3 regions of the Pseudogracilibacillus sp. SO10305 genome follow, and region 1 is predicted to be linked to each of the others. Evidence: riboswitches for the same ligand, from Rfam matches in the RefSeq annotation. Region 1 holds a riboswitch; each other region holds the start of a gene.

Region 1 (7,974 bases):
CTTCTTCTAACCCTTCTTCCACTGCTTTTAACCCTGCATCATATGCTTTATCTTGCTCATGCGCAGCAACTTCATCGATTATTTTATCGATCTCCTTACGCTTTTTTTCATTTTTCTTAATTTGTTTTTCTAAGATTGTTAATGTGGTATGCAATTCTTTTACGTACGGATGGGTGAAATCTTTTTCTAACATCTTTTCAATAGTATCTAAACTTTCCTTATACATTCCATCGTTATGTAATGTTTCAACTTCCTCAATCTTCTCTGTTACCTCTTCGTATGTCGATGTTATGTTTTCTATCTCCTCTAACTTCGCTTCTGCTTCCTTTATCAACTCATCTGAAGCATGAGAAGTAGCTATTACTTCATCAAAAGCTTCTTCAGCCTTTATCATTTCCCCTTCGTCCATGGCTGAAATTCCATCTAACATTTCCTCTATTTGATTCATATACATTTCGGCTTCTTCATCCGCATTTTTTTCAAGCAAAGCTTCTTCAAAATAAGTGTGAGCTGTTTCATAATCTAACGTACTTAGTGCTTCTTTTCCATTTTCCATTGCTTCTTTATATGCTTGATTACATGCTGTTAAAAGGATAACGAGAAAGCACAAAATTATAGTAGTATACATTTGTTTTTTCAAAAAAACCCCTCCAGCCTTCATAAAATGACGACAGTGACAATTTTTACCATTTTTTTCATCATATCATAAAGTAGGAAGGGCTTCTATTTTGTTAAAAATAGTTCTCCGCCGAAAAAATTGTTCAAGTTACCTCGATCTTACAAAAATCCCCTAGCTTTTCAATTGTTTTTTCGTGTCTCATACTAATCTAGTCTTCTCTTATTGCATAACTAAACCACCATCGACTATTAAGTTTTGTCCTGTCACCGCATCTGCCCATGGTGATGCAAAAAACAGTACTGTTTTCGCTACGTCTTCTGGTGTTGTTACTTTTTGGAGTGGCGTACTTTCTTCAATTACATCAAAAACAACGTCCGGTGTCGCTTTACTTGCATCTGTTGTTCGCAGTAAACCACCTGATACCATATTCACTGAAATGCCATTTGTACCTAACTCCTTCGCCAAAGAACGCGTCATTCCAATTAATGCAGATTTTGCCGTATTATAATCATGATATGGAACAACAGGGTTTTGTACTAAGTTCGTTCCGATACTAATAATTCGACCGAAGTTTTGTGCTACCATATCCTCTCTACCAGCTTGCATCGTATGTAAAACTGCCTGTACACTACCTTGCAATTGTGTATGGTAATCTTCCCAGCCGATAGTATCTAACTTTTTACGGTCATCGCCATTGAATGAAAAATCGATTAAAGCATTGTTGACTATCGTCGTAATTGGTTTGTTAAAATATTCCTTCGCCCGTGCAAACATCGTTTCAACACTTTTCGCATCCCGTACATCTGCTTGAATAGCGATCGCACGATTTGCTCCTAAACTTTCTGCAATACTTTCCGCTCTTTCCTTACTTGAAAAATAATTAATGACGACTTTTGCACCTTCTTCTACAAATTGACGAACGATTGCCTCCCCTAATCCACGACTTCCACCTGTAACTAACACAACTTGTTCTTTTAATTCCATGGTGATCCCTCCTAATATTTTATTCCATATAAAAAGACCACTTTACGTAGAAAGTGGTCTTTACATACTTATATTGTAAAAAACATTTCCACTTCCTTACGACAGTATTAACTGCTTCAAGTTCAAAGGGTCAGAGTACACTCTTCTCAGCATAAAGCTCCCCTAGTGATTTTTTTATATGCAATTTACTTGTATTGTATCATATCGGCTAAACTTCTCAAGTAAACGCTTTACGTTTATGAATCAAGCGCGATACGAATATGTGCTAAATGGTGTTCCTCATGCCAATTTAGCTTTTTTAACTTCGTTGCAACAGTTACCTCTCCACTACCCTGAAGAGTAAATGTTCGTAAAAGGTCTTCATCCGTTAACGTTTTTCCTAAAGCGACAATTCGCTCATTGATCCCTTCAAGCATTTTTATGGAACATTCAACAGGTAACTGATTATCTGCATGTTCTATCCATTTATCTTGATCAAATGGAGGGATAATAGGATTATTAGCTGTTAATGCCATTTTTAAACGTTGGTACATATTTAATTGCGAATCTGCAATATGATGTACTAACTCTCTTACATTCCAACTATCAATACGATATTTTTTTCCTAACTGCTCCTCACTCAACCCGTCTACCGTTTCACGCAGTCGGTCTGTATACGTTGCAATTTCACTTAACCAATTTGCTACATCATCCATTGTTGCATTGTTTGGTACTTCAAGTTGCCCTATCGGAAATGTCACATCCATGTTACTATCCCCTTTCGTATACTTTGTATAGATTTATTTTACCATAAGAAATCGCTTTGTTTTGCCTATAAAGATAGATGTTACCTATTTAGAGCCTGAACTAATGCTATGAATAGGTAACATCCCCTACATAAAAGCGTTTGAACTAGTCCTTACTTTTCGGTAAAGTGATCGTAAACACCGTTCCTTTTCCTTTAATACTTTGCACATCAATTGTTCCATCATGTAATGTAACAAGTTGTTTAACAATAGATAATCCTAATCCAAACTCACCATATGGATTTGTTGTTCTAGAAATATCTGCTTTATAGAAACGTTCCCAAATATGTTCCACTTCTTTCGTATCCATGCCAATACCAGTATCTTTTAAAACGAGTACCGCACTTGCTGCTTCCTCATATGCTTGTAATGTAATGACGCCATTTTCTGTAAACTGCATACTGTTTTTAACGATATTCATCACAATTTGTAATAAACGATCCATATCCGCTTCGACATACATGTCACTTGGAACATCTATCATGATGTCATTTCCTTTTTTCTTTGCAAGGTCATACAATTGTTCTTTTACAATACTATACAATTCCTCTACTCGTACTTTTTCTATTTGAAGTTGGATTTGATTAGAGCGAATTTTTTCGTAATCTAAATTTTCATTCACTAATCGTATAAGACGTTTCGCCTCTTGCTCAGCGAGATGTAATGCGCGTCCTTGTTCAGAAGCTGGAATCATATTGTTTTCCAATCCTTCAATCATCCCACGAATTGTTGTTAATGGTGTTTTTAACTCATGAGATACATCTGCCATAAATTGCCGTCTCCGATTTTCTAACCGTTCAATTTCATTTGCGGATTGTTCCAATTGATCCACCATATGCTGGAAATCTACCGCTAATTCACCAATTTCATCGACTGTAGAGGTCGGTAACGTAATTGAATAATCCTCTTTTGCAACAGCAGATGTCGCTCGTTTCAACACATTAATACGTCTTACATGGAATCTAGCTAAAAATGCACTTAATAATAAAGCTGTTGCAACGGCAATATAGACACTTTTCCATAATGATGCATTCATTGCATCTATCGCATTACTTAACCCACTTATTGGAGCAGCAAGTAAAATACCTCCGACAAATCTTTCTCCTTGAAAATAAGGCAATATGACATAGGTTGCCCCTTCTTTGAACTGTTCATAGTCCTTTTTCACAACAACTTTATTCCCTTTTGTCACTTCATTCCAATCGGCATCATCCAAATGAATGTCCGGTATTTTTCCGTCCGATGCATATATAATTTCAGATTGCTCATTAAATAAACTAAAATGAATCGGGCGATTTTTTAACACATTTCCATATTCCTGTAATAATTGTTGTGCAGGTTTTTCCGATGCCGTTAAATTCGTCAAAATTGTTTCCCCATATGTCATTAATTCTTCTGTTTTATTTTCATACATATATTGCTCGACAAACTGTGTAAACAGCAAAGCAACGATAAGGAATGCGACAATAATGACACTAACATGACTTAATAACTGTTGATAAAAATATTTAAACTTCATTTGTTTTGTTCCTTTAAAGGAAGTGGAACAAATTTATACCCGACACCCCACACCGTTTGTAAACATTCACTAGCTGTTTCACCTAATTTTGTACGTAATCTTTTCATATGTACATCCACTGTCCGGTCATCTCCAAAGAAATCGTATCCCCACACATGTTCTAATAATTGTTCACGCGTGAATACTTGTTTCTCATGTTCCATTAAAAACGAAAGTAATTCAAACTCTTTCGGCGTAAAGTCTAAAATATTTTTTCCGTTAGCAAACACTTCCCTCGTTTCCTTATTTATCCTAATCATCTGTGCGTCTGTAGAAGTACTCTCTCCACTTGCATGATGACTACGACGTATGACAGCTTTAATCCTAGCCATTAATGTTAAAGGACTAAATGGTTTTGTCACATAATCATCTGCACCAAGTTCTAATCCAAGAACTTGATCTGATTCCGCATCTTTTGCAGTAAGCATAATGATTGGGGTTGTGATGTTATGACTACGTAAATTTTTGCATATAGTAATGCCATCCATGTTCGGTAACATCCAATCTAATATGATACAGTCCCAAGCTTCGTGTAATGCGAGTTCATATCCTTCTTGACCGTCTGTTACATACTTTCCTGTAAAACCTTCTTTCATAAAAAACATTTCGATCATAGAAAGGACACTTTCATTATCTTCAATGACGAGTATTTTCATCTGTTCACACCCTATCTATTCCTTGCATTTCCTCTATTATATCGAAAAAATTTTATTTCATAAATAACAAAAGAGTTTGAGATATAAGTTGGGAAGAAATGATTGTCCGAATGGTCGTTTAATAGTGCCTTTGCGTCATAGACGGCCCTTTTGCATTAGAGTGAAATTTGTTAAAAACTTTTTCGCTCCATGTAATTTCCATCCATCCTTCAACCTAACTACTTTTAATATCTCAAACTCTTGATTAAATGTAATACTTATATATTTCCCTAAAATAAATGAACCATTTTATTCTAATGTGTTACTGGATAGGGTTACATCGACGTTCATTTTTTCTTTGCCTCGATATATTTCTAATGTTACTTTATCGCCAACTTTTAATTGTTTATATAGTGCACTACGAAGATCTTCTGTAGTTTGCACTTGCTCTCCATCCATTTTCACAATAATATCGCCCGGTTTCATGCCTGCTTTTCCTGCTGGAGAATTTGCATCAACGTCTGCAACTGCAACCCCTTCAGTTACATCTTTCGGTAATTCTCCTAAATATGAACGCGGTATTTTATCCACATCTGTCATTGAAATACCAAGATAAGGTCTTGCAACCGAACCATTTTTCATCATTTCCTCTACAAGTGGTAGGACATCATTACTTGGAATCGCAAACCCTAAACCTTCCACACCACCTGCAGCAATTTTTAAACTGTTAATGCCAATTACTTCCCCATTCATATTTATGAGTGGTCCACCACTGTTTCCAGGATTAATCGCAGCATCTGTTTGAATGACTTGTAAATCCCACTGTCCTGCTGAAGTCTTTGTTTCTATTGTTCGGTCTACAGCACTTATAATACCTTGTGTGACAGAACGAGAGAATTCTACTCCTAAAGGATTTCCGATAGCGACGACTTGGTCTCCTGCTCGTAATTCGTCTGAATCACCAAACTCTAAGACGCTTTCGACATGTTCATTGCTAATACGAAGAACAGCTAAATCACTTAATGCATCCGATCCAATTAATGTCGCTTCCACTGTTTCTCCGTTCGCCAAGGATACTTCTAATCGATCTGCACCTTCCACAACATGATTATTTGTCACTACATATGCATCATCATCCTCTTGTTTAATAATGACGCCAGAACCCGATCCACCTTGCACATCCCCACCATTTGAAGGGACAAATGGGTTTTGTTCTCCTTCTTTGTAATTACTAATTCCGACAATCGCTTTAGAAGTCTCCTCCACCATATCAGCTAAGGAATCAGTTGATACTTCTTTTGCCGCTGATTTCACATTAGGCACTTCTTCTGTTTGTTCTGTTTGTTCTCCTTCACCTTTCTCTATTTGTGGCGATACTAACTGTTCCCCAAGAGGAGTATAAAAAATAGCTCCGATCGTTAAAACAGAACCGATCACTCCTGATAATACAGTCTGTCCCCAATTTTTTCGTTCCTTTTTTTGCGGTTGTATTTGTTGTTGATCTTTTTTATCTTGATCATCATATTTAAAATGTTCATCCATCTTGCTTCACCCTTCATTTTCTTTTATCTTTACTATGTTCAATATAACAAGCAAATATGAATAAATTATTACCAAAATATAAAGAATAGATGAAGATGAAGAACTTGGCATAACAAAAGGCTTAGACAAGTAGCGTCATCATGACACTTATCTTATCTAAGCCTTTAAACATTATTCTCTTATAATCGTTTTCCATTGCCTGAAAACTCACGTACTTCGTCTTCCTTATTCAGAGGATCAATTGTATGTTTGTACGAATATCCTTTTGAAATCGTCACTAATGTTAATACTAATGTTAACACAGTTAACACTAAACCAACGACAATCGACGTCACAACCATATGTAATCTCCCCTTTCTATATATATTTCATATGCATACTTCATTACTTTTTCTTTTTATTACCTTCATTATAACATGAGTTAGTCAATTTCTTTAAGGATATTTTGTGTCTTTATTAAAACGTGCGCCAATCCCTGTTGCTTTATCAAAATAAAATTGCCTCGTACGTGGGCGTAATAACACATAAATAATATGAATACATAATACTGCCACTATGAGAATCCATAAACCTAGCACGATAACTTGCATCCATACTTTAAATACATAAAAGTCTGATTCCATATCTAATTGAGCATATCGTGTAACAACTAAAAATGTATTTCCTAAAATCCATGGTGTGATTAATCCTATCCAACGTTTAAGAAGTGCTCGTCTAAAAGAATACCCTGCTTCTTCTTGCACTAAAGTAAACCGTAAAACAATTGTTCCAATCGTTTTTCCACCTGTTAACAATGGCATCACAAATTGCAATATAAATAATCCAAGTAACTTACTAAAAAACTCGATTGGCCCATGATCGATTTGAAAGATTAACGAGAAAATAAGCCAAACAAATGCGACAACATAATAATCGATTACAATAGCTAATAATTTGGGCATCGCTGAAACCGTACCTGCTCGAAATACCTTTTCCGCCTTTTCCAAAGGTTGATCCTTCGATGGAAAAAGCGCTAAAATAAGTGGCGCGATTTTAAACCCAATTACAGCACCTAATGTGTTTAAAATTAGATCATCTACATCAAATAAGCGGTATGGGCAATTATAAATGCCATATAATCCTGTAATTTGTGTTATTTCAAAAAACAAAGAGACGGAAAATCCTATTAGGACCATCCGTTTCAAAGTCATCGTCTTCGAAAAAAAGTATTTCACGTATACCCCTAATGGCAGTAAAATAAATACATTAAATAAGGACGGCAAAAATGCACTATGGCGGACAATATTTATATATAAAGCTGGTTGTAACCAATTAATATTTCCAGATAAAAAAATTTCATACACAAAATAAAACGGTATCAATTGAAAATACTTCGTATCTGCACTTTGCATTGCACACGTATCACGTACATCAGGTAGTGGTAAAATGACTAAAAAATATGCCGAAAGCGCGTAAAATATAAACGTTAAAATAATAAACGTCGACCAAAAGCTAAAATATCCATATTTTCGATACGTATATATTAACCATGGAATTGCAGTATGGACAGCGATTAAAAATAATATAAGTACTGCAATTAAAATCGGAAAAGAGTATACCCCCATTCTCTTACTACCTCCGTTATTACCACTACATACACTTTGTATATTACCGTTTATTTCTACTATTGAAAAGTATTTTAAAAAACCTAGAAAGATGAGTGATAGACCATTCTCCTTCTAGGTACGTTTTCTACTTATTTATCCATGGAACGATGTACATCTTTTTCGTCGATGACATAATATTCAAATTCCGTTCCGTCTCCATCAATTTGGACATACATTTTATCATCTAATATATAAAATTCACGAA
Region 2 (7,974 bases), on a different contig from region 1:
TAATGAACAAAATCATTTACATGTGGATCCTTTTGCAAATTTAATAAGATAGAGGAAATACCTAATTCACTTTGGTCATATACAGTTGAATTTAACCCTAAGTCTTTCCCGATTTCAATAACTTTTGCTGTATTATCAACTTTTTCTATAATGGACGTTGTATCTATAAAAGGATAACTTATCCCTATCTTTACATTCTCTAATAATGTTCGAGGTTGCTGCTTTTTCCATTGGTGTTTCAATTCGATGGATGTCGCCTCACGATGATTTATCCAAACGAGCACAAACACATTTTCATTTCTTTCCATCACAATATAATCTTTCACTTCGGTTAAATGTTTCATCATATTTTCAATATGGGAAAGTAAAATTAACGATTTTCGCAAAAAGGTATGATATCCGATGGCTTCTGTTATATTTAATTGGTCTAAATGAATGACCATTTTTAGATCCTTTTCGTCCTCTAGATAGTTCCATCTTTCTATAAATTCCCCTTTTTGCATTTGTAGACTAACAATTTCAGCCATCATAGTAATGTGAATTTTATCTACTAACCGAAATATCTCGGTGTCCATTAACAATTCTTTTTGTTTGTTCCTTTCATATACAATATGGAGAAGTCCATATTTCTTCCCTTTCGCAAAAAGAGTGACAACCATTCTTTTTAATGCCTCTGAATATATACAAGCATGTTTTTCATACGTTTCAAATTCGGTATTAAATTTTTGTACGTACATCTCTGTCTGTTCATATGTTGGGAGGGAAAATAGTGTGAAATCATTTCTCCATTTATCGCTTTTTAATTTATGTGCACAATATAACAACTCGCCGTTCATGTTTTCTATATACATAACTAACCCGAACGATTTATAAATATCTTGCAAAATCGTCGTGACATTTTCATAAGACTTTCCTTCAATTTCTTCGATCAATCGATCATCTGTTGATTGTTGTAATTTTGCATATAACGGCGTTAAAATGTCAATATAAGGGACATCTTTTGGTAATGTAATAATAGGAAAATGATGTTCCTCCGCCAATTGAACAATGGATGGAGGGATTTCATCAATAAATCTACCTAGCTTTATGATGAGTCCACTTGCCTTTAATTCGATGAAAGATTTTACTATGTTTATTTGAGCTTGTTCATCATCTTTAATCGCGTAAAAGCTTGTTAAAATAAGCGTCTCTTTTACATTCCATTTATCAACATGAGGAATCTCCATCACTTCAATATATTTTACCTTTTTATTTAAACCTTTCTTCCCGTACCTTGCCTCTGCTTCAAACTTTTTAATGATTTGCATTACTTCATGAACCATCATTTTCATACACACCCTTGATATGTTTGTCATCGGTATACTCATTTTGCTATCTATACTATAATTATATAAGTATTTTTCCTAAGATGAATACTAATTAGTATTAGAAGAAAGGTTTTATTTTAAAAATTCCATCCTTATAGTGAATATATCTTTAAAGTTATTTATTTTCGATAATTGCTTTTGCTTGGCCACTTTGTTTTAAACGAACGACGATAAACCAACCGATCAAAGCACCTGACACACTACTCACTAAAAATGACGGTAAGAAGAAAAATATTCCAAACGATGTCCCCATAAATAATGTTGCTAAAGGAATCGATGCAAATGATCCTAAAATACCTGTCCCGATGATTTCACCAATAACTGCCGCACTATGTTGGTTCCATTTTTTATATAAATAACCTGCCAAAAACGCACCAATCATCCCGCCAGGAAAAGCTAAAATCGACCCTAATCCTAGCATATTTCGAATTAAGCCAATGATGAACGCGATGATTACAGCTGGTCCAGGACCGAGTAAAATCCCCGCAACAACGTTAACAGCATGTTGGACAGGATACGCCTTAGCAAAACCTGCTGGAAACCATAAAAATTGTGAACCGATAATACCTATTGCAACAAAAACAGCCATAGTCGTCATAAGTCGTGTACGATTCATCTTCTATTACACCTCCTTGTACGATAAAATAACGATAAAAAAGACCACACCCCGACGTCGGAATGTAGCCCTCGATTGTTTTTAGTATAAATATCTTGATGGCCAACACTTCCCCACGCTAGTATTACCTAGATCGGGTTCAAAGGGTCAGAACAATAACGCTCCTCTCAGCCATCCGATAGCTCCCCTAGTGAAATATGGACTTTTCAATTTTATACTATCATACTATTTAATATTGTAAAGGTCTTCTTATTCTTCACCTACTTCTAATTGTTCCAATGCTTTTTCTGGAATGTCTGTTTTTTCTACTTCTTCATATGTGACTACTTCATCTTTTTTATAGAAAATTTTTAAATAAGCATTCTTTTTTAATGAGTGATTCGCTGTAAAAGATAATAATAAACTATCTCCGTTTTCATCGTAGCCTTCTAATTTATATTCATAACGTACATTCCCCTGTTCTTCATAACTATCGCCTTCATCTTGAATTAGTACATAATACGTATCTGCACCAATAGTTTGAATAGATGATGTACAAGCCGATAACAAGCCTACGACCAATATCATCATACTTATCGTTAATAAACGTTTCATTTTTCTCATCCTTTTCGTTCCGTTTCATTCTATACATAGTATAGGATGAAATTCCGTGCTGTAACATCGATTTCCCTTACGAATAAGCGTTGTAGGCTTACAATATTGTAAGATTAAATAAAAGTGTTCGCATACGGACATCACTCTATTCGCGAGATATAGGAACGTTAAAATAAAATTTCCTTAACTTCCTAAACGGTCTTCTTGCACATTACTAGAAGGTGTAATCATAGTCGACTTATGTAAAATTTTATACACTCTAGGTGCAAATAAAGCTGCTGCGACAATCGTTAATAAATCAACAGGCAAATATACGAGCATTACAAGCCACGTTCCAATATAAGTGACACTTTCTTGTGTATCCATAAAAAATGATAAAGCGAGATACATATAATTTGTTCCGATCATATAATTAAAGAAAAGCCCGATAATAGAGGCCAATATGAACGTAATTAAAGTAGGGTGTTTTTTAGATTCGATCACTTTCCCAGTAACATAAGCGGTGAAAATAAAAGAAATAATAAACCCAAATGTCGGACTTAATACAGCACCTAATCCTCCTTTAAATCCAGCAAAAACAGGAACGCCAATTAATCCAACGAAAAGGTATACAACCATTGCAAGCGCTCCACGGCGACTACCAAGTAATGCACCTGCCAAAAAACAAAAAAATGTTTGTAATGTAATAGGAACACCACCTATTTGTAAAAACGGTGCCCAAGCAGTAATATTTGCCCCGATACTCATTAAAGCGACAAACATTCCGATTAAAGTAATATCAATGACACGAATTTGTTTGTTATTTTTCAATGATATCCTCCTTTTACTATAAAAGTTCAACTTGGTTTCACTATTATTTTGCGAAAAGATTAAAAGGGATTAGTTCATCCATCTTTTCTACAATATAAGTAGGATTAGATGTTGTAAATTTCGGTAATACAGCTAACACAGGAATATTTGTCATCTCTTCAATTAATGCAGGATTCGTTTGTTCTGCTATCCCCTGTTCTTCTTCCGCCCCGTTCAAGATAATGCCTGCAATATCCAATCCCATACTTTGGGCCACTTTTACCGTTAACCAAATATGATTTACTGTACCAAGTCCCGTTCTTGCAACAATTAATATTGGAAAACCTATCTCTTTCGCAACATCTGCAACTACATAGTCCTTCCCCAAAGGAACCCCAAGTCCCCCTGCACCCTCTACAATAAAATACTCATGCGTTTCTTTTATGTTTTTCCATGCTTGCATAATCTGAGTCAAAGATATATGTTGTCCTGCCCTTTTCGCTGCAACATATGGTGCTAACGGCTCTGCAAATTGAAAAGGAGTAATTTGTTCAAACGTATTACGATCTCCAGACATCGTTTTCAAGATAGACGTATCACTTGTAGGATTTTCTCGACTTTCCCCACTCAACATTGGTTTAAATACGCCAACATCTTTTCCATACTTTTTCAATAGAGCTGCCATACCGCCACCGACAAAAGTCTTTCCGACATCTGTATCTGTTCCTGTAATAAATAACCCATTCTGTTCCATCCAACCGCTCCTCGTTCTTCTTATTTCGTCGAACCGACTGTAGTTTCTCGTTTCGTTGTTACATTTTGAATCGCTTCTTTTATAATGCGAATCATTTCCCGAATTTCTTCCTCTGAACTAGAAAGGGGCGGCATAAATACAATATTATCTCCTAAAGGTCTAGTTAACATCCCAAGACGACGCATTTCCAATGACACCGCATATCCTACACGTTCTTCCCATGGGAAAGGTTTTTTTGTTTCTTTTTCTTGTACTAACTCAATACCGACCATGAATCCGAGCTGTCTAATATCTCCAACATAATCCAATTCATGTAGTGAAGTTAATTCCGCTTCAATAAAACTGGACTTCTGTTGCACTTGTGCCACTATATTTTCCCGTTCAAATAAGTCTAAGTTTGCTAACGCAACAGCGCATCCTAGTTGATTTCCGGTATATGAATGACCGTGAAATAACGTTTTCATATGAATGTAATCATCGTAAAATGCTTCATATATTTCCTCTGTTGAAATTGTTGCGGCAATAGGCAAGTATCCTCCTGTTAATCCTTTACCGACCGTCATAATGTCTGGTACAACACCTTCATGATCACAAGCAAACATTTCTCCCGTTCGGCCAAATCCTGTAGCAACTTCATCAACTATGAGTAATACATTATATTCCGTACATAATTTACGAACTTCCGTTAAAAATCCATCCGGCATTAAAATCATCCCAGCTGCTCCTTGCATCATTGCCTCGATTGTTAAAGCAGCAATCTCATGATGATGATTTTCTAATGTCTTTTTTAATTCTTTTAAACACTCTTCCTTACAAATGTCCGGATCTCCACTTGGGTGACGATATACATATGGAAAAGGAACATGAAAACTTTCAAACATTAGTTTTTCATAAATTCGATGAAACGTATCTACTGCACCGACACTAACAGCACCAATCGTATCACCGTGATACCCATTTTTCATCGTAATAAACTTATCTTTTCCTTCTATATTTTTATTTTTCCAATATTGATATGCCATCTTCAATGCAATTTCGACTGATGTAGCACCACTATCGGAATAAAAAACACGTGTAAGTCCTTCTGGTGTTATATTAATTAATCGTTCTGCTAACTCTGTCGCTGGTCGATTCGTCATTCCAAGCAATGTCGAATGGGAAATTTTTTCTAATTGCGTACGTATCGCATCATCGAGTTCTTTTTTTCTATGTCCATGCACATTTAACCAAACTGAAGAGAACCCATCATAGTATGCATTTCCTTCTGTATCTTTCAACATAACGCCTTCTCCACTTTCAATAACTAATGGATCTTGCTCATAATCTTTCATTTGTGTAAAAGGTAACCAAAGGTATTCTTTACTCTTTTGTATTAATTCATCATGTGTTGACATTATAATCCCTCCATCATTAATTTTTTTCCAACGTCATGTACATCCTTTTTTGTGAAAATTACATAGAAATTGCTCGCTTGCACTTCTGTTTATCTTCTACCTCCTCCTTTCTATATACGTAATCATAGAGGAAACAAACCTTTTGTGTCAACCATTTATATTATAGGTTGACACAAGGGAACGCAAATAGATAAATTTTATAAATAATCCATAAAAAAAACACTTTATGATAGCACGAATATTTATGTGCCAACATCATAAAGTGTTTTCTATTTCTTATTTTTATTACTGAATATGAACAATGATAGGATTCATCTAAAAATCATTGACAAAAAAGTTACATCCTCTTATTCGTCCTCATGCATTTTCCACATTTTACCCGGCCAAAATGCAAAACGACCAAGAACCGTCGTAATAGCCGGGACTAATAAAGGTCTCACAATAAACGTATCCAATAAAATTCCTATAGCCGTAATCGTTCCAAAATGAACTAATACTTGTAAAGGTAATATAGCTAATACGGAAAACGTTCCTGCTAAAATTAACCCTGCCGAACTAATGACACTACCTGTTTCTCCGACACTTTCTGCAATAGCTTTTTTAAGTGGCATTTCTTTACGTTTTCTCCAAATACTAGAGACGAGGAATATGTTATAATCTTCTCCTAAAACGACTAGGAATACGAATGCATACAATGGAATTAGCCCTTGAATTTCCGACACACCGAATAAGTAGTGTAATACAATCCACCCTAAACCTAAAGCAGATAAATAGGACAGCAATACAGTCGCTAATAAATAAACCTTCGCAACAATTGATTTCAAATAAACGACTAATAATATAGCGATAACGAGAAGTAAAACAGGAATAATAACAGCTTGGTCTCGACTTGTGATTTCTTCCGTATCATATAAAGTAGCTGTTTCTCCACCAATCCATACATTCTCCTCCACATTCGTTACATTCGCTTCTTCTAATGCATTAAATGCAATCTCCTGTAACTCAGGTATACTATTTACCGCTTCCGTCGCATAAGGGTCAATGGAAAGTGTTACTTGCCATTTTTTCAACGAATCTTTGTTTGTTCCCTCTACAGCATCTTCCACCTTTTCTACTAGAGGATGTGCTTCTAACTTTTCTTGTAAGGAAACATCCTCCCCTTCTGTATCCACTATTATATTGACTGGAGCAATTTCACCTGGTGGATAATGATCAGCAATTAATGTAAAACCTTCACGTGATGGCATATCCTCTGGAAAAGAGTTTAATAATCCATACGTAAATTGCATTTTTGGTACAAATGCCGCTAAACTCCCTAAAATTAATAAAGATAAAAGGATAATCGTCCACGGTTTAGATGTAACGAGATTGCCTAACTTTTTACCAAATCGATGACTTGGTTTAGGACGGCGAATTTTCTTCCCTTTTTTCTGTTCCAATTCTTGAATCATTTCCTCAGGGCGAGGGATGAACGGAATAAAAGCAAATCTCCCTAATAAAGCTAAAATTGCTGGTAATAATGTTAAAGCAGCAATACCCATAATAAAAATTGCTAAACTAAACGGCACAGCGAAGCGGTCATAAGAAGCATAATATGCTAAAGCAAGCGACAGTAGACCAACAACTGTCGTCATCGAGCTCATCATAATAGCTCCACCTGTACCAGTTAATGCCCTTCTTAATGCAACATACTTATCCGCTTCTTTTCGTAATTCATCTCTATAACGAGAAATTAAAAATAAACAATAATCTGTACCTGCACCGAATAATAATACGGTCATAATCGAAATTGCTTGCCCATCTACTTCAATCCATTCCTTTTGTGCAAAGAAACCTAACAATGGGCTAATTACACCGTAAGCAATACCGACCGCAACTAATGGAACGATCGCTAATATTGGTGAACGATATAATACAATTAATAAAGCAAAAACTAAAATGACTGTAGAAATTAATAATGTTATATCTGCATTACTAAATAACGATACTGCATCTGTTTGAATACCGACCGGACCTGAAAAACGTACATGTAATTCACTTCCGTCTAACTCCCCAAATAATTCATCACCAAATTGGCTCTTCATCTTTTCTTCTAGAGCATCCAATGCTGTTTGAAGTTGATCTGTAGAAGCTGTTTCCTTAAAAAAGACAGGCGTAATAAGTGCTTTTTCATCCTCTGATGTACTACCTTTTAATGCTTCCACTGGTGCTTCATGAAACGGCGGAATAAAATTTTGTTCATCTACTGGTGATTCCTCTAACGTTTTGTAAAACGCTTGTATTTCTTTGAAATCCTCCTCCGTTAAACTATCTTCCCTATGCCAAACTAATAACAAAGGTACTCCCGCACCGTCGGAAAACTCTTCATTGTCTATTTCGTTTGCAACGACGGACATCGCATCCTCAGGTAACAACTGATTATCTGTCGTTTCCTCCTCATTCACTTGTGGCCAAATAAAA
Region 3 (7,974 bases), on a different contig from region 1:
TTCTTTTAATGGAAGGAATAATGTTTTATCGCCAACTGTAACATCGTAATTTTGTTGGTTAATGGTCATAGGACCAATGTTGATCAGTGTATCGACAGATTTGTCATACCGACGTAAAATTGCTTGCACGCGAAATAGCAATTCCTTCGGTTCGAAAGGTTTTACGACATAATCATCTGATCCAGCTAAAAATCCTTTTTCTTTATCTTCCAATTCTCCTTTTGCTGTTAATAAGAGGACGGGAATATCGTATGTGCGTAATTGTTTCGTTAATTCATATCCGTCCATTTTTGGCATCATCACATCGACAATCGCAAGGTCAGGAAATTCTTGTTCAATTTTTTCCAAAGCATCTATACCGTTGTTTGCTTTTATCATTCGGTAATTTGCTCGACTTAAATGAATGCTAACAAGGTTTACAATTTTTTCGTCATCGTCAACGACTAAAATTTTATTCATACAATCGTCCTTTCCAACGGTTTTGTCATCATTTTATTAAAAAGATTGTTGCTTGTTCTATTATTGTTTATACTAACAATAACATAGATTTTTAAGGGAGAGAAAAATGATGGTAGAAAATATTGCGCAATATATTGATCATACATTATTAAAACCTGAAAGTACGAAGGAACAAGTAGAGCAACTATGTAAAGAAGCGAAAGAATATAATTTTGCCACAGTTTGTGTGAACCCTTATTGGGTAAAATTTTCCGCTGAACAATTAGCTGGAACAGATGTCGGAGTGACGACAGTAATTGGGTTCCCGTTAGGTGCGACGAGTACATTTACAAAAGTTGCTGAGACACGTGATGCGATTGCAAATGGTGCAACCGAAGTTGACATGGTGATGAATATCGGAGCATTTAAATCAGGTGATGATGTTGCTGTTTTACAAGATATGGAAGAAGTGGTTCAAGCGGCAAATGGTTTAGAGGTAGTGAAAGTAATTTTAGAAACAGGTTTTTTATCTCCTGATGAAATTGAACGTGCATGTAATATCGCGAAAGAAGCAGGGGTAGACTTCGTTAAAACATCGACAGGATTTGGACCTGGAGCTGCAACAGTAGAGGCAATTGAACTGATGCGTCAAACGGTAGGACCAAACATCGGAGTAAAAGCTTCGGGCGGGGTACGTGATGCAGCATCAGCGAAGGCGATGATTGATGCAGGAGCAAATCGAATTGGAGCAAGTGCTGGTATTGCAATTGTAGAAGGAACAGCAAGTGACACAGATTATTAATATAAAGGTATGAATAAATGGTAATGTTTATCAAAAAGATGAACATTACCATTTTTTTATATGACAGAATTTAGAAGTTTTCTAATTGGAAGTAGTGTATTCCAAGTAAATAACGACATAAAATTTATCTGAAATTTTAAAAAAATACTGTACATAATTTTCAAATTATGCTATTCTTCATTTGTGTCAACTTAAAAATATTTAGGTTTACACAAAGGGGTGGAATCATGAAAGCGAATCAAACGGTAAAAATTGTGTACGGTGGATTATTTATCGCACTTACTGCCATTGGAGCGAATATTACAGCGATTATGCCGTTTTTAGTCGTTGGAGGGGTGCCTATTACATTGCAAACATTTTTTGCTGTATTGGCTGGACTTGTTCTCGGGAGTCGTTTAGGAGCATTTACGATGTTCGGGTATATGTTAATTGGATTGGCAGGTGCACCTGTATTTGCACAGTTTAGTGGGGGTGCCGCAAATTTATTAAGTCCTACTTTTGGTTTTATCATTTCATTTATTATCGTTGCGTACATATGTGGGAAACTAGTGGAATATAAGCAGACAAAGTCAATGTATATAGTTGCATCGTTGTTCGGAATGTTATTTATTTATGTTTTTGGAACGAACTGGCTATATATGGCGTATAAACTTTGGTTTCAAGCGCCAGAAGGGTTCCACTACGGAATTGCATGGTTATGGATGATTGTTCCATTGCCAAAAGATATTGCTTTAGCACTTGTTGCAGGTGTATTTGCATATCGATTAGATGCTATTTTAATGATGCAAAAAGTTCGATCACAATCATAAAAGAAAGGAAGATGTACGATGGAGAATAGAAAATATTGGGCTCAGTTAGCAGATAAAGTAATACAAGGATATCAAATTACGCGAGACGAAGCGATGAAATTTTTGCAATGTCCAGATGAACAGGTGTTAGCATTATTAGATGGGGCATATCAAATTCGCCACCATTATTACGGCAATAAAGTTAAATTAAATATGATTATAAATACGAAATCAGGAGCTTGTAGTGAAAATTGTGGGTATTGCGCACAATCTATTGACTCTGAGGCACCGATTCAACGATATAAAATGATGGATAAGGAATCGATTTTAGCTGGAGCAGAACAAGCGAACAAATTACAATCAGGAACGTATTGTATCGTGGCAAGTGGACGTGGCCCGACAAATCGTGAATTGAATATTGTCGTCGATGCTGTGAAGGAAATTAAGCAAAATTATGATATGAAAATATGTGCTTGTTTAGGTATTTTAAAAGAAGGGCAAGCAGAACAATTAAAAGCAGCTGGTGTCGACCGTTATAATCATAATTTAAATACATCGAAAAAACATCATGATTATATTACGACGAGTCATACGTATGATGATCGTGTATCCACTGTAAATAAAGTGAAAGATGTTGGGATATCTCCATGTTCTGGTGTCATTGTCGGAATGAAAGAAACGAAAGAAGATGTAGTAGATATGGCATTTTCTTTAAAAGAACTCGATGCGGATTCCATTCCAGTTAACTTTTTACATGCGATTGATGGAACAAAATTAGAAGGAACGAATGAACTGACACCGACATATTGTTTAAAAGTGTTAGCATTGTTCCGTTACTGCTGTCCAACGAAGGAAATTCGTATATCTGGTGGACGAGAAGTGAATTTAAGAAGTTTACAACCACTTGGATTGTACGCTGCAAATTCAATTTTTGTCGGGGATTATTTAACGACTGAAGGACAATTAAGTACAGCAGACCACCGAATGTTAGAAGATTTAGGATTTGAGATTGATTATGGTCATGAAAAAGCGAGTGTATAAAAACTTTATTGTTTGAATGTATGAGCATGAAAACGAGAGTTCGACATAAAACATAGCGAAATAAACCTTTGACTTGTTTGATCAATGATCATGCACATGTCAAAGGTTTACTTTTGCAAAACACGCTATAGTATATACTAAAATCTTGCTTAAATGATACATTGTATATGATTAAAAGACATGACTTAATGAGGTCGAACTTCTTACTTTTTCATAAAGAACGTACAGCTTTTTGAATGTTTTCAGCCTTCGTAATTGCAGAAATAACTGATACTCCGTCCGCCCCAGCATGAAGCACATGAAGGGCATTGTCAGGTGAGATACCACCAATTCCGACGATGGGAATATGAGGGGTTAGTTTCCTTAATGTTTGAATCCACTCTATTCCAACAGGTTGCAGTGCATCTGATTTCGAAGTTGTACTAAAAACAGGTCCAGCACCAATATAATCAATATATGCAAGCGAGCTTTTTTCATATTGCTCCATATTGGAAATGGATAAACCGATCCATTTATGCGGGTATTTTTCACGGATTTTTTTAACAGGTTCATCTGATTGACCAACATGAATACCGTCAGCCTGTAGTACATCCATTAATTCAACATCATTATTTATTATAAAAGGGATATTTGCTTCCTTGCAAATTGCTCGTAATGCTTTACCAAGGGCAATTTTTTCTTCACCTTGTAAACTGCCTCTTCCTTTTTCACGAAATTGATAAATGGTTATTCCACCTTGAATTGCTTCTCGCAAAGTCGCTTCTGGTGTTCTATCTTTGGGGCAATCTTGACTTCCCATAATGAAGTATTTTCGTAATACATTTTTGTTCATCTTCTTTCGCTCCTAATCGATGTGATGTAATGCATCTAAAAAGTGAACTTGAAAAGTCCCTGGACCATGGACATTTGAAGATGCAATTGCTCGCTCCGCTGCTTTTGTATAAAATTCGATTATTTGATAGGTTGCTTTAAAATGGTCTACCTCACAAGCTAAATTCGCTCCAATAATAGCACCTAATAAACAACCTGCACCAGTTATGCGTGTTAACATTTCATTACCGTGTTCATTTATATATGTTTCTTTTCCATTTGAAATAACATCTTTTTCACCTGTAATCACAGCGATTGTTTGGAAAGTTGTTGCTACTTTATTAGCGATTAATTTTGTTGTTTCTACTGGAGGATCGACAGAATCAACGCCTTTCATTGCCACTTTTTCATCAACTAATGCTGCCATTTCCCCTGCATTTCCTTTAATTACAGTGAAGTTTATTGCATTTAGAAATTTGAGGCAAGCTTGTTTTCGAAAAGAAGAGGACCCGACTGCTACAGGATCTAATACGATTGGTTTTTGATGATTATTTGCAACAGTTCCAGTAGTAAGCATTGCTTCCATATCCGAATCCATTAATGTACCAGTGTTAATTAAAATAGCATCTGCTTTTTTAGCGACTTCGCTAACTTCCATCGGGTTATCGGCCATAATAGGTGAAGCACCAATAGCGAGTAACCCGTTAGCGGTAAAGTTTTTTACGACATTATTCGTTAAACAGTGGACGAGAGGGGCCTTTTTCATGATGTTCTCATGAATGTTCATACTTGTCTCCCTCTAATTGCCCAATGTTTTGTTGGCCCACTACCAGCGCCAAGTGGAATAGATTCTTCAATGGCAGCTTGGATAAATTCTTTTCCCTTTTCCACTGCTTCATATAAAGAAAGACCTTGTGCAAGATGGGCGGTAATGGCTGCTGAATACGTACAACCAGTCCCATGTGTATCTTTTGTATCAATTCGTTTCTTTGTAAAGACATGCATGTCGTTTCCATCATATAAGAAATCTGTAGCATCGTTATCTTTACTTAAATGGCCTCCTTTTACGAGCGCGGCTTTTGCTCCATACGTATGAACAATTTTTTCGGCTGCTTTTTTCATATCGTTGAATGTCGAAATTGTCATGTTCGTTAAAAATTCAGCTTCTGGTAAGTTCGGTGTAACAACGGTCGCATAAGCTAGTAATTCATCACGTAAAAAATCACGGGCCTCTTCATTAATTAAAGGGTCTCCACTTGTAGCAACCATAACAGGATCAATCACGAGTGGAAGATTTTTTCCGTCGAGTTTTTTCTTTATTATTTTCATCATATCAATGTTCGCAATCATACCTGTTTTTACAGCATCTACAGGAACGTCTGAAAACACAGAATCTAGTTGTTGTTCAATCATATCTAAAGATATATGTTCGATTGCTTGAACACCTGTTGTGTTTTGTGCAACGACAGATGTGACAATGCTCATACCATATGTTTGTAATTCTTGAAATGTTTTTAAATCAGCTTGTATTCCTGCACCCCCTGTAGGATCTGTACCTGCAATGGTTAATGCGCATGTAATATCTTTCATTAAAATTGCTCCTTTATTTTATTTTTAGGGATGTACATGACGTTATAATACGTAAATTTTCCCATAAAAAAACCAGATTCCTCGTGAAAGAATCTGGTTCGACTGCAAAAAAAGTCATGGATTCCTACTTCCCTCCGCTAGTTCGAACTAGATCAGGTTCACGAGGGTTAGAAATATCACGTACTTCTTCTCAGCCTTCAACGAAAAAGGCACCCCTAGTAGATTTCTGACTCTAGTATAGCAGATTATGTTGTAGTTGTCATAATGAGGTTGGGGGAGAGGACATTATCATTTTATTCGCACGTATATATTTCGCTATGTTTATGAAAAGTTACTAAAGTTATATAGAATGTTAAAAATTTATTAAATATGACTAAAAATCATGTATTTTTCCTTGTGAAATGATACAGTTAAGTATATATAAAATAAAAAGCGAGATGATACGATGAAAATTTGGATGAGAAAAATTGCCGTTGCATTCGTCGCTTTCATAACGTTAGGTTTATATGTTCCGTCATTTGATGTAGATGCACATGTAGGAAAAGCAGAGAAGACGTTTGATTCGTCTAAAGCGAATATTATTGCGGAGCAAATAACTACATATGATGTTGAGGAAGAGGATGTAGCTGCCACATTAATGGAAAAAGCTATTGCACAAACGAGCGTTAAATTTGGACCGAAGATTGAAAATCAACTAGAAAATGAGTTTCAAGAAGTAATTTTACCGAAAATGGAAGAAACTTTAACATCTATCTTTACAGAAGCGGGAGAAGATAGATTACCGTTTTATGAAATTACGGAAAACCCTGCAAAAGGATATGGCGAAAGAATATTTAATGTTTATGATGTAAAAGACGAAAAGATAATTGCGAAGTTTCACGTTCGTCGAGATTTTAAACCGCAAGAAGGATACTGGTTTAATTTCCATTATCATTTAGGGAAAGATCAGTTTGAAACACATTATGAACTAGGCAATATTTATTGGGATAAAAACATGCCACCGAAATGGATGGCGCAATAAAACGAAAAACACTTTGTCATTGGTTAGAAAAATGATAAGGTGTTTTATTTTTGTCAATTTTCCGCCACATATTGGTCAAAGAAGGTCATTTTTTATTGACAGATGACACCGTGTCATCTATAATGAAATAGAGTGGAAGTGACATTGTGTCATTTTGACTTTGTACTTAGGAGGAACTTGGATGCCGAGACAGACTTTTTATAATTTACCTACAGAAAAACAGGAAGTATTAATTGAAGCGGGAGAAAAAGAATTTTCACGAGTTCCATTATTTGAAGCTTCCATTGCGAATATTGTAAAAGAGGCGGGTATTCCACGCGGTAGTTTTTATCAATATTTTCACGATAAAGAAGATTTTTATTTTTATATATTAAATCAGTATGCAGATGAAAAAAGAAAACGATTTATTCGTTTATTAGAAAAGCATGACGGGAATATATTTTATGCAGTTAGTGATTTATGTGAGGATTTGCTTATTCGTATTGATATGACGAATGACAAACAGTTTTTTAAAAATATGTTTTTACATTTAGATTTTGAGACAGAACGTGCTTTTTTAAGTGATATGAATTATAGCGTACTTAGTGAACAATATAAGGAAGTAAGGGATCTCGTCGATACGACAATGTTAAATGCAGAAAATGATGAAGAATTATTTCATATGATTCAAATGTTATTATCTATGATGTTAGGGAACATCGCACGTAAATATGCAGTAGATATATCGAATGAAAAGGTGCTACACAATTTTACGACACAAATTAATTTAATGAAAAAAGGATTTAAAGCAAATTAATTAATGGAAAGAGAGAGGGTTCATGATGAAAATCAAACTATATGGTTCATCAACAGCATCAACGAGAAAAGCGAGAAGGTGGTTTGAGGAACATAATATTCCATTTGAATATCGCGATATTTTGAAGAAGCCTTTAAAGAAAAAAGAAATGCAACAAATTTTACGATTAACAGAAGAAGGTACAAAAGATATAATCGCGACAAGATCGAACGTATATAAAGAATTAGATTTAGACTTAGAAAATATTTCATTAAATGATTTATATACATTAGTAAATAAAAATCCAAAATTATTACGTCAGCCGATTATTTTAGGGAATGATAAATTACAAGTAGGATTTGATGAGTACAATATTCGTCAGTTTATTCCACGGGAAGAACGTAAACGATTTATTCATGATTCTTTAGCATTCGTGTAAAATTTAACGATACTTTACATGAAAGTAATGTTATTCATGATAGAAATGTTGTAGAATAAGAGAAACATTATTAAAGAGAGGAAGAAGTTCGTGGCAAAAAGAATATTTTACTTTTTATTAACAAACGTACTAGTTCTTTTAACAATCTCGATTATTTTCACGGTTTTACCGATTGGGAACTATATTGGAGAGAATGGGACTATAAACTACGGTTCTTTACTAGTATTTAGTGCGGTGATCGGTTTTACTGGTTCCTTTATTTCATTAGCA

Evidence for each region. Region 1 has a riboswitch for thiamine pyrophosphate ahead of SPD45_RS07250 (3-oxoacyl-ACP reductase). Riboswitches for the same ligand answer to the same signal wherever they lie in the genome.
Region 2: it holds a riboswitch for thiamine pyrophosphate, as region 1 does, so the genes downstream of both, thiW (energy coupling factor transporter S component ThiW) here and SPD45_RS07250 (3-oxoacyl-ACP reductase) in region 1, are expected to answer to the same signal.
Region 3: it holds a riboswitch for thiamine pyrophosphate, as region 1 does, so the genes downstream of both, thiD (bifunctional hydroxymethylpyrimidine kinase/phosphomethylpyrimidine kinase) here and SPD45_RS07250 (3-oxoacyl-ACP reductase) in region 1, are expected to answer to the same signal.

The regions. Positions count from the first base shown of each region.
Region 1 covers NZ_JAXHDE010000007.1:30,238-38,211, forward strand. The annotation lists gene SPD45_RS07245 (hypothetical protein) at 1-640, opposite strand, end outside; gene SPD45_RS07250 (3-oxoacyl-ACP reductase) at 839-1,603, opposite strand; TPP riboswitch at 1,680-1,777, opposite strand; gene SPD45_RS07255 (YfiT family bacillithiol transferase) at 1,840-2,349, opposite strand; gene SPD45_RS07260 (HAMP domain-containing sensor histidine kinase) at 2,495-3,907, opposite strand; gene SPD45_RS07265 (response regulator transcription factor) at 3,904-4,602, opposite strand; gene SPD45_RS07270 (S1C family serine protease) at 4,891-6,123, opposite strand; gene ytzI (YtzI protein) at 6,303-6,464, opposite strand; gene SPD45_RS07280 (VanZ family protein) at 6,558-7,727, opposite strand; gene SPD45_RS07285 (hypothetical protein) at 7,859-7,974, opposite strand, start outside.
Region 2 covers NZ_JAXHDE010000010.1:51,084-59,057, forward strand. The annotation lists gene SPD45_RS09220 (PucR family transcriptional regulator) at 1-1,325, opposite strand, end outside; gene thiW (energy coupling factor transporter S component ThiW) at 1,483-1,983, opposite strand; TPP riboswitch at 2,077-2,182, opposite strand; gene SPD45_RS09230 (YxeA family protein) at 2,233-2,577, opposite strand; gene SPD45_RS09235 (biotin transporter BioY) at 2,761-3,387, opposite strand; gene bioD (dethiobiotin synthase) at 3,431-4,120, opposite strand; gene bioA (adenosylmethionine--8-amino-7-oxononanoate transaminase) at 4,141-5,514, opposite strand; gene SPD45_RS09250 (MMPL family transporter) at 5,862-7,974, opposite strand, start outside.
Region 3 covers NZ_JAXHDE010000008.1:32,370-40,343, forward strand. The annotation lists gene SPD45_RS07965 (response regulator transcription factor) at 1-459, opposite strand, end outside; gene deoC (deoxyribose-phosphate aldolase) at 569-1,240, shown strand; gene SPD45_RS07975 (biotin transporter BioY) at 1,468-2,049, shown strand; gene bioB (biotin synthase BioB) at 2,068-3,069, shown strand; gene thiE (thiamine phosphate synthase) at 3,281-3,901, opposite strand; gene thiM (hydroxyethylthiazole kinase) at 3,914-4,666, opposite strand; gene thiD (bifunctional hydroxymethylpyrimidine kinase/phosphomethylpyrimidine kinase) at 4,663-5,469, opposite strand; TPP riboswitch at 5,582-5,696, opposite strand; gene SPD45_RS08000 (YpjP family protein) at 5,915-6,490, shown strand; gene SPD45_RS08005 (TetR family transcriptional regulator) at 6,672-7,286, shown strand; gene spx (transcriptional regulator Spx) at 7,312-7,704, shown strand; gene htpX (protease HtpX) at 7,795-7,974, shown strand, end outside.